DNA from 3 places in the Sphingobium salicis subsp. salicis genome. Region 1 is predicted to be linked to each of the others. Evidence: predicted binding sites of a transcription regulator. Region 1 holds the regulator's gene; each other region holds the start of a gene.
What was found. Region 1 encodes LexA, which represses DNA repair genes until DNA is damaged. Its sites were predicted from a motif close to GTTCCNCNCTTGTTCT; they were not measured.
Positions count from the first base shown of each region.

Region 2: the regulator LexA is predicted to act here: its motif matches at 1,160-1,175, upstream of VHN57_RS12380 (ATP-dependent helicase).
Region 3: the regulator LexA is predicted to act here: its motif matches at 1,936-1,951, upstream of VHN57_RS01770 (DUF6771 family protein).

Region 1 covers NZ_JAYRCS010000001.1:2,312,148-2,315,402, reverse strand. The annotation lists partial or broken gene VHN57_RS11255 (ComEC/Rec2 family competence protein) at 1-923, shown strand, start outside; gene VHN57_RS11250 (nuclear transport factor 2 family protein) at 915-1,481, opposite strand; gene lexA (transcriptional repressor LexA) at 1,738-2,415, opposite strand; gene VHN57_RS11240 (molybdopterin molybdotransferase MoeA) at 2,512-3,255, opposite strand, start outside.
Region 2 covers NZ_JAYRCS010000001.1:2,548,323-2,551,577, forward strand. The annotation lists gene VHN57_RS12365 (Rrf2 family transcriptional regulator) at 1-330, shown strand, start outside; gene VHN57_RS12370 (hypothetical protein) at 287-628, opposite strand; gene VHN57_RS12375 (GFA family protein) at 737-1,132, opposite strand; gene VHN57_RS12380 (ATP-dependent helicase) at 1,246-3,255, shown strand, end outside.
Region 3 covers NZ_JAYRCS010000001.1:364,970-368,224, reverse strand. The annotation lists gene istB (IS21-like element helper ATPase IstB) at 1-735, shown strand, start outside; gene VHN57_RS01780 (hypothetical protein) at 892-1,407, shown strand; gene VHN57_RS01775 (hypothetical protein) at 1,527-1,817, shown strand; gene VHN57_RS01770 (DUF6771 family protein) at 1,965-2,156, shown strand; gene VHN57_RS01765 (reverse transcriptase domain-containing protein) at 2,469-3,255, opposite strand, start outside.

The DNA.
Region 1 (3,255 bases):
AGCCTTTGCCGCGCAAGGCCGGGCGGACGGTGGCGGCGATGCTGATGACGGGCCTTGCCATCGAACTGGTGCTGGCGCCGATCGCGCTTTACCATTTTCACAAGGCTGGTTTGCTGGGCGCGGTGGCCAATCTGGTCGCGATCCCGCTCACCACCTTCGTCATCATGCCGCTGGAGGCGCTGGCGCTGTGCTTCGATCTGGTCGGGCTGGGCGCGCCCTTCTGGTGGCTGACCGGCAAGGCGATCGCTTTGCTGCTGGCGGTGGCGCATGGCGTGGCGGCGAGCCCGATGGCGGTGATGCTGGCGCCGGCGGTGCCGGGCTGGATTTTCGGGATCATCGTGGTGGGTGGTCTGTGGTGTCTGCTCTGGCGCAGTCGCTGGCGCTGGCTGGGGTTGGCGCCGGTCGCAATCGGCCTGGCCGGCATCGCGCTGCTGGCGCCGCCCGATATCGTGGTGACGGGCGATGGGCGGCACGTCGCGGTGCGAACACCGACGGGGACGATGGCGCTGCTGCGCGAGGGGGCGGGCGATTATGTCCGCGACGTGCTGAGCGAGAGCGCGGGCTATGACGGGACGCTGGAAGCGATCGCGACGATGAAGCAGGCGCGCTGTTCGACCGATCTGTGCGCGGTGACGTTGCCTCGGGGCAGGCGCGACTGGCGCTTGCTGGTGACGCGGAATGCGATGCTGGTCGATCGGCCGATATTGGAGCGGGATTGCGCGGCGGCCGATATCGTCATCAGCGATCGGGGGCTGCCCTGGTGGTGCCGGCCGCGCTGGATGAAGATCGACCGCCGGCTGCTATCGCGCACCGGCGGCCTGTCGATTGGCCTTGAAAGCGGCAAAGTTCACACCGTCCATCGGCCCGGCGACGCACATCCGTGGATCGTCCGACCGGCGGCGCGGCGGCGGGTGTCAGGGCAGTTTGGCGGAGGTCGATATCTGGCCGCTGGTGAGGTGACCGATCAGGCCGGTCACCGCGCCGGTGGGCGACCGGGTGAAGACCAGCAGGCCCGCGCCGCCGGGGATGGCGAAGGCGCCCGGACCGACATGGATCAGGGCGGTGGGCGTGTCCTGCGGCGTGGACTGGCCGTAGAGCGTGCCGTCGCGCGTGGTGATGATATCCGTCAGGCCGCCGGCCGAGCGATATTGGCCGACATAATCGTCGAGCGGGTCGGCATCAGTCGGCACGGGCGCGGGGGGATAGAGGATCGAACTGTCCTGCCGGTGCAGATAGAGCCAGCGGCTGCCCTGGCGCACGAAGATATCGCTTTCGTGCCATCCGCCGACGGCATCGGCCATGTTCTCCCGGATTTCGGCATCGACCAGAGCGATGTCGTCGAGGATGCGGACATGGATCGATTGGATGGCATAGGTGCGAGACGGGTTGGAGATGGTCGGCAGATAGGCGGGCAGGTCGGCGCGGGTGCGGCGCTCGCCCAGATCGGAAATGGCGACATAATCCTTGTCGAGCATCGCCATATATTTGGGGATATCGCCGCTCTTGAGCGCGGCCAGGCGCGTTTCGATCAGGCTGCGGAAAGGGGCGAGGGTCTGTTCGTCATCCTGCGCGATCGCAGGAGAGGCACATAGCAGGATGATGGCCGGACAGATGGAGCGCAAATAGGACATGAGCCAGACCCCCTGTAACGCAGCGCCATGCTATCATGGCCGCAGGAGGCTGCCCATGCCGGATTGCAAGTCGGAAGCGGCGGAACGTTGCTCCGCCGCTCGCCGATCAGTTGTAGCGGCGCAACAGGCCGGCGAGCTTGCCCTGGATGCGGACCTGGCGCGGATCATAGATCTGCGGTTCATAGGCGGCATTGGCGGGATCGAGCCGGACCCGGCTGCCTTCGCGGCGGAAATATTTGAGTGTTGCTTCGGCGTCATCGATCAGGGCGACGACGATCTGGCCCTCGCGCGCGACATCGGTGCGCTGGATCAGCGCGAAGTCGCCGTCGAGAATGCCGGCCTCCATCATCGAGTCCCCCGATACTTCGAGCGCATAATGATCGCCCGAGCCGAGCAAAGCGGCGGGGACGGAGAGCATGGTGTGGCTTTCCATTGCCTCGATCGGGACGCCGGCGGCGATGCGGCCGTGCAGCGGGATTTCGATCACGTCATTGGCGGCGGTCGGCAGCAGCACGGCCGGCGCTGGCGCCTTGGGCACGGTAACGGCCGGAGCGGGCGCGCGATGCATCGCATCGGGCAGCTTCAACACTTCGAGCGCGCGGGCGCGGTTGGGCAGGCGACGGATGAAACCGCGTTCCTCCAGCGCATTGATCAGCCGGTGGATGCCGGACTTGGAGCGCAGGTCGAGCGCGTCCTTCATCTCCTCGAACGAAGGGGACACGCCGCCTTCTTCCAGCCGGGTCTGAATGAAGCTCAGCAATTCCTGCTGCTTGGGCGTCAACATCGGCGGTCCTCCATGGAACGAATGAAGAACGCATAGGAAACGGAAAGGGGCAAGTCAAGCGCGTTAAGCCATGCGCCGCTTTTGCCGCTCACGCAGTCAGGCGGTGAGCGGGATGATGTCGACCATGTCGCCGGCAATGGCGGGAGCTGAGCCGGCCGGACGGCGGATCAAACAGTCAGCCAGTGCCATGGCGGCGGTGGCGGCGCTGTCCTGCGCGGTGACCGAGACGATGCCGTCGGCGGCGCGATAGGCGCGCAGATAATCGTCGCGTTCCGCCGTTGCGCCAAGCGACGCGGCAAGGCGGGCCTGCACGACCGGCGGCAGCGGCGCGCGCGATCCGGCGAGATGGCGGACCAGGGGGCAGAGGAAGAGGGTGCCGGTGACGAAGGCGGAGACCGGATTGCCCGGCAGGCCGAGGAAGGTGGCGTTGCCCAGGCGCCCGGCCATCAGCGGTTTGCCCGGCCGCATCGCGATCTTGTAGAAATCGAGCGTGCCGCCGGCCGCCGCGAAGGCGGGGCGGACATAATCATGGTCGCCGACCGACGCGCCGCCGGTCGAGACGATGATGTCGGCCTGGGCCGCCTGTTCCAGCGCCCGCGTCATGGCGCCAAGATCGTCGGGCACGATGCCGAGGTCGATCACGTCGCAGGGCAGGGTGGCGAGCAGGGCGGCGAGCATCGGTGCGTTGGAGGAGGGGAGGCAACCCGGCGGCGTCGGCGCGCCGGGGGCAACAAGTTCATTGCCGGTCGAGAGCAGGGCGACGCGCGGCCTGGCGCCGACGGGCAGGCTGCCATGGCCGCCAAGGACGGCAAGGGCGATCTGGCCGGGGGTGAGTCGGCT
Region 2 (3,255 bases), 240 kb from region 1:
ACCCAGCGCGGTCGGGGCGGCGGCTTCGCCCTCGCCGCCGATCCTGTCGATATCCGCATCGGCGCGGTCGTGCGCCATAGCGAGCCGGACATGGCGATGGCTGATTGCGCGTCCTGCGCGATCCGTCCGGCCTGCGGCTTGTCAGGCATATTGGCGCAGGCGCTCGGCGCCTTCCTGACGGTGCTGGATGGCTACAGCCTGGCCGACGCGGCGCGCGACCGGACTGGCCTCGCGGCGCTCATCGCCGCCCTGCCCGCCCCTGCCGCCGCCGACCTCAATCCGGATCTCAGCCCGGCCTGCGCATCCTCTTCTTCGCCTCGCCCGGATTGACGCAACCGTCCTGCACGCCCTTGCCGCAGACCGGATAGGCCTTCGCCTCGGTCGGCGGCGGCGTCATGTTGCCGCCCACCGTCACAGGATTGGCCGCCGTGCCCACAGGCGCAGCCGGATCGCGCGGCACGTCCGCCGGCGCCGGCACCATGCCCGTCTCGGCCGGCACCGCGCCGGTCGGCTGGGCCGCATTGGGATCCTGGTTCTGGGCCGGCGGCGACATCGCCTGCGCCCCGGCCTGACCGGGCAGCGCCGCCATCGACAGGGCAGCAAAGCCGGCGATCATGATGATCTTCATCGGGTTGGTCCTTCTACTCCTTGCCCCGAGCAAGGGAGAAACCGGCCGCCCCGCCTCCCTGTTCCGCGTCAGCGACGAACCGTGCCGCCGCTGACGCCGGCCGCACGCTCAGTCCGACGGGTATCGATCGAACCGGGGCAGGTCATGCGCCGCCGCCATCCACGGCGCCGCCTCGGCATATTGGACATGCACCGCCGGCGGAAAGACCGTCTGATCGTCCAGCGTCGCGCTCTGGATGTCGATCATGCCGGGAAAGACCGTCGGGTTGGTGTAGAACAACCCGGTGCCACAAATGCCGCAGAAATGGCGGGTCGCATTGTCCGACGACTGATAGGTGACCGGATCGCCCTCTATCGTCACCTTGTCATGCGGGAACAGCGCCCAGCCGACCATCGGCGCGCCCGCACTCATCCGGCAATCGCTGCAATGGCACAGCGCGCTGTAAACCGGCTCGCCCTCCGCCGCATAATGGATCGCCCCGCACTGGCACCGCCCCGTCACCATCATCTTGCTCCATTCGCATCTTGCGTGATTCCCCTTTTGTTCTCATAGATTGCGTCCCGCTGCAAGGCCATCCGCCCTTGCCCCCGCAACCGCCCATCCCTAGTTGATCGCCCATGACCGTGCCTGCCCCCTCTCCCAATGACCCGCCCTATCTGAAGGGCCTCAACGAACCGCAGCGTCAGGCTGTACTGACCACGGAGGGACCGGTGCTGGTGCTGGCCGGCGCGGGCACGGGCAAGACCGCAGCGCTCACCGCCCGCCTCGCCCATCTGGTCGCGACCCAGCGCGCCTGGCCCTCGGAAATCCTGGCCGTGACCTTCACCAACAAGGCGGCACGGGAGATGCGCGAGCGCGTCGGCCGGATGATCGGCCCGGCGGTCGAGGGCATGCCCTGGCTCGGCACCTTCCACGCGATCGCCGCCAAGATGCTGCGCCGCCATGCCGAACTGGTGGACCTCCAGTCCAATTTCACCATCCTCGACACCGACGATCAGCTGCGCCTGATGAAGCAGCTGATCCAGGCGGAGGGGATTGACGAGAAGCGCTGGCCCGCGCGCCAACTCGCCGGCCTGATCGACCAGTGGAAGAACAAGGGCCTCACCCCGGAGGAAGTCGGTGCCGGCGAGGCGGAGGGCTATGCCCATGGCAAGGGGCAAAAGCTCTATGCCGCCTATCAGGCCCGCCTTCGCGAGGTAAATGCCTGCGATTTCGGCGACTTGTTGCTACATTCTCTCACCATCTTGAAGCGTCACCGCGATGTGCTGGAGCAATATCAGCAACGCTTCAAATATATCATGGTGGACGAATATCAGGACACCAACTCCAGCCAGTATCTCTGGCTGCGACTGCTCGCCCAGACCCGCAAGAATATCTGCTGCGTCGGCGACGATGACCAGTCCATCTATTCATGGCGTGGCGCAGAAGTCGCCAATATCCTGCGGTTTGAAAAGGATTTTCCGGGCGCCGTGATCGTCCGCCTGGAACAGAATTACCGCTCCACCCCGCATATCCTGGGCGCCGCATCCGGGGTGATCGCGGAAAATGGCAACCGCCTGGGCAAGACATTGTGGACCGACGTCGACGTCGGCGAAAAGGTGCGCGTGCTCGGCGTGTGGGACGGGCCGGAGGAAGCCCGCCGCGTCGGCGACGAGATCGAGGCGATCGCCCGCGCCGGCGGCTCGCTGGATGAGGTCGCGATCCTCGTCCGTGCCCAGCACCAGACCCGCGAATTCGAAGACCGTTTCATCCAGATCGGCCTGCCCTATCGCATCGTCGGCGGCTTCCGCTTCTATGAGCGCGCCGAAATCCGCGACGCGCTCGCCTATCTGCGCCTCGTCAACCAGCCGGCCGACGACCTGGCGTTCGAGCGGATCGTCAACGTGCCGAAGCGCGGCCTGGGCGACAAGGCGGTCGAGAAGCTGCACCGGCTGGCGCGCGCGGAGGGCATTCCCCTAGCCCTCGCCGCCGCCCGCATCCTCGACACCGACGAACTGACACCCCAGGCGCGCCGTTCGCTCGGCGCCTTCATCGGCGATCTCGCCCGCTGGCGCGATCGCGCCGCACAACTGCCCCATGCCGAACTGGCGCGCCAGATCCTGGACGAAAGCGGCTATACCGCCACGCTCCAGGCCGAACGCTCGACCGAGAGCGCCGGGCGCCTCGAAAACCTGAGTGAACTCACCCGCGCGATGGAGGAATATGAGACGCTGGGCGCCTTCCTCGAACATGTCAGCCTGGTCATGGACAATGAGGCGCAGCAGGACGAGCAGAAGCTCACCATCATGACCATCCACGCCGCCAAGGGCCTGGAATTCGACAATGTCTTCCTCGCCGGCTGGGAGGAAGGCATCTTCCCCTCGCAGCGCGCGCTGGACGAAGGCGGGCTCAACAGTCTGGAGGAGGAACGGCGCCTCGCCTATGTGGCGATCACCCGCGCGCGCAAGCGCTGCACCATCCTCCACGCCGCCAACCGCCGCATCTATGGCCAGTGGACCAGTTCCATCCCCTCCCGCTTCGTCGGCGAATTGCCGCCCGAACATGTGGATGAGGAAAGCAGCATGTCCGGCGGCGCCTCGCTCTGGCGCGCCAACTGGTCGGAACGGGACGATCCCTTCGCCAATGTC
Region 3 (3,255 bases), 1.9 Mb from region 1:
AAGGAAGGCTGGCCTGGCGCCCGTCTGCTCGCGGCGCTCGCCGAGCATGAGATCGCAGAACGGGATCGTCGCCGGATCGAAAGGCATCTGGGCGAAGCCCGCCTGCCACCGGGCAAGACCCTCGACAGCTTCGCCTTCGACGCGGTGCCGATGATCTCGCGCGCCCAGGTCACAGCGCTGTGTTCCGGCGATGGCTGGCTCGAAAAAGGCGCCAACCTCATCCTGTTCGGTCCACCGGGCGGGGGTAAAACCCATCTGGCAGCGGCAATCGGTCTCGCGCTGATCGAAAATGGCTGGCGTGTCCTGTTCACTCGCACCTCCGATCTGGTCCAGAAACTTCAGGTCGCCCGCCGCGAACTGGCGCTCGAGGCCGCGATCGCCAAGCTCGACAAATATCATCTGCTGGTCCTCGACGACCTCGCATATGTGACCAAGGATCAGGCCGAAACGTCCGTCCTGTTCGAGCTGATCAGCGCGCGGTACGAACGGCGCTCCACGCTCATCACCGCCAACCAGCCCTTCGGTGAATGGAACCGGGTCTTCCCCGATCCCGCCATGACGCTCGCCGCCGTGGACCGCCTTGTGCATCACGCGACGATCTTCGAAATGAACGTCGAGAGCTACCGCCGCCGCTCGGCGATCCAGCGACAATCACGCGCTGGCCGGCCAGCGACCTTCGCGACAATCAAGTCCACCGAGGAAATGTCGCGCAGCGACAATCAAACCTGCGAGTAGCGCTTGCCAGCGTCAATCAAAGCAGGCACCACATGAACACCGCGACGATCAGTTCTCATCCTGATTGACGCCAGCTTCTCATCCAGATCGCCGCGCTATAGTGCAGAAATCTACGAGGCGGCGAATGGGGCCCTTTCGCCAAATGAAAAGGCCCGGATGATCCTCTACGACGTCGCCACTCAGGAAGAGGCGCGTGGCCTCGAACTGATCGGCCGAGGCGGAGCCCTGAGTGTCAGCCGAGGCATGGCGATCGCCAAGCCCGCTCAGGAGCTCGTATCCAGCATGGGCATCCGAACGCTGGAGAAGGACGGCCTGGGTCAGCAGGACATCGCCATGGCAGCCGTCGGCCGTTATGAGCGAGTGTCAGAATTCCATCGAGCAGGGATCGATTTAGGGGCTACTTTAGCGCGAGCCAGTGGCCCTGGCGCCGCAGCATTAGATGCGCGGTTGGAACGCCTTGCTTCACAAGCGCTAGAGCCAGTGCCCAATGGCCTCGATCGGGAATCTGAAATCACCGGGGGCGATGCGGAGGGAACCTACCTATCTGAGGCAGTTACTCGCGGGATCGCTTCGCAGGCGAGCGACATCAAGTTCGAATTAGTCATCAAGCCGAAAGGCCGCACAGATCCAGATGCAAGCGAACAGCACAGCTTTGCTATGCCTCGCGGTTGAGGCCGCGATTAAAGGCGCAATAGCGCGCGACCAGATGATCATTGAGGCCCCGCGCGCCGACGTCGTCATGCTTGGAAACACACTTCGCGAATGTTCGCGAAATGAAATGAGGATTCGAAATGCCCGATGAAACCATGATCTTCGGCGTCAGCGAAGAGGGCCCGAATGGCGATGCACTGGGCTTCATCGATCTCACCAAGCTGCATGTCGGAAATAAGGTTCATGACGCCTACCGCGCAGCTGTTCTCGAAGCCGCAAAACAGCGACGGGAGGAGGGCTTCGGCTGCGCCTATCTTCCACATGAGGGCATGCTGCTACTCATGCATGAGGTTCCAAGCGAGGCGAAGGTGCCTGACGCCGCCATGCCATTCACGATCCACGGCTTCGCGTCTCTCCTTGCCGACGACTGACAAAAATAGGCACGTCCTCAGCGTAACCTGTTGCTGCACCGGGATGAGGGACCGCCCCCTTTCGGCTAGTCCAAGCCCATCCATCAACCTCGTTTGCCGAAGAACAGGCTCTTGCCATGTTCTCTTTTTGTTCGCATATCGCCGGACATGACACAGCCCGATTCTCTCTGGCTCGCGCAGAGCCTTCTTAACGCCCCTGGGTGGGCACGAGTGGCACTGACGGCGCCAAACGAACGGTTGCGGGAGCAAGCTGCTGTAGAACTGGCCCAAACAATTATCGTGGCCATGGAACGTCAGCCGCCTCACTTTGATCGCAGGCATATGACCCTTCCCCTTTGACGTGGGGGCGAACGTCCCCCTGCGAAACCTCGGCGATTATGCCCACCGAAACGCCAATCTTTTCATCATCTGCAAATGCGGCCACTCAGGAGTAATCGATGCTGAAAAACTCAACCGCTGGTTCCTCGCGCATTGCTGGAACACCGCTATGGAAACCGTCGGATCGCACCTGCGCTGCACGCGCTGTCGGGGACATCCTGAACGATTTGCTCCAACGCCTCGACAGCCAGACCGGCCTGACTGGATGAACAGCGAAGCTAGTTGGAAACGACTGGTTCGGCGCCTGCGCGATTAGCTGAACGGCGGACCTGGTCAGGGCAGCCAAGCATGCAGTTCAGATATGGCAATGGCGAGCTGCCGACCATGATCATGGCCACCCTTGTGAACGACGCCAACAACGCGGTCATCCACATCCAGCAATGGCCCCCCTGACATCCCCGGTGTCAGCATCTGCTGAACCTCCACCATCTTCACCGCGCTTTTGGTTGGCAGGGATGTAACCGCACCAGGTCGGATGTTCAGTCTATCGCCGGGGCCGTAGCCGGGATACCCGATCGCGGTCGTGGCCTCACCTGTCGCGGCCGCCTTGGCGGCGGTCTCGAGCTCATAGAACTCGTTACTTGGGATTGCATGGTCGAGAACCGCCAGATCTCGATTTGGGCAACGATGCTTCACATACGCCGGGAATTTATTCGACGGCTTCGATGGATGATAAAGCTCGACTAGCCCGGACGGCGATACGCAATGTTCTGCCGTAACCAGGCCAACGCCTTTCATGAAGAAAGCCGTGCCTTGGTCACCCCCTGTTTCCCAATGCTCAATCAGCCACACTGATCGTTCTCGTATTTCCTGGGGACTGGGCAAAATGTCGAGCGCGAGCGGCGGGAATGCAGCGTTGAAACGGGATGCGACACTGCGAAAGACCGGGTCAGATGCGCCTTTGATGTATCCCAGCCACGATACCTTGCCTTGCAAGTGCTGGCCGACGTCAGCTTTACCACCATGCGAGGATTTGAATTTTGCCTGGGCGGCGGCCAGTCCCAGCGTTTCAACAGAGTAAAGGGCCGCCCGCAAATTCCTCACAAACCGCCGGTCGACA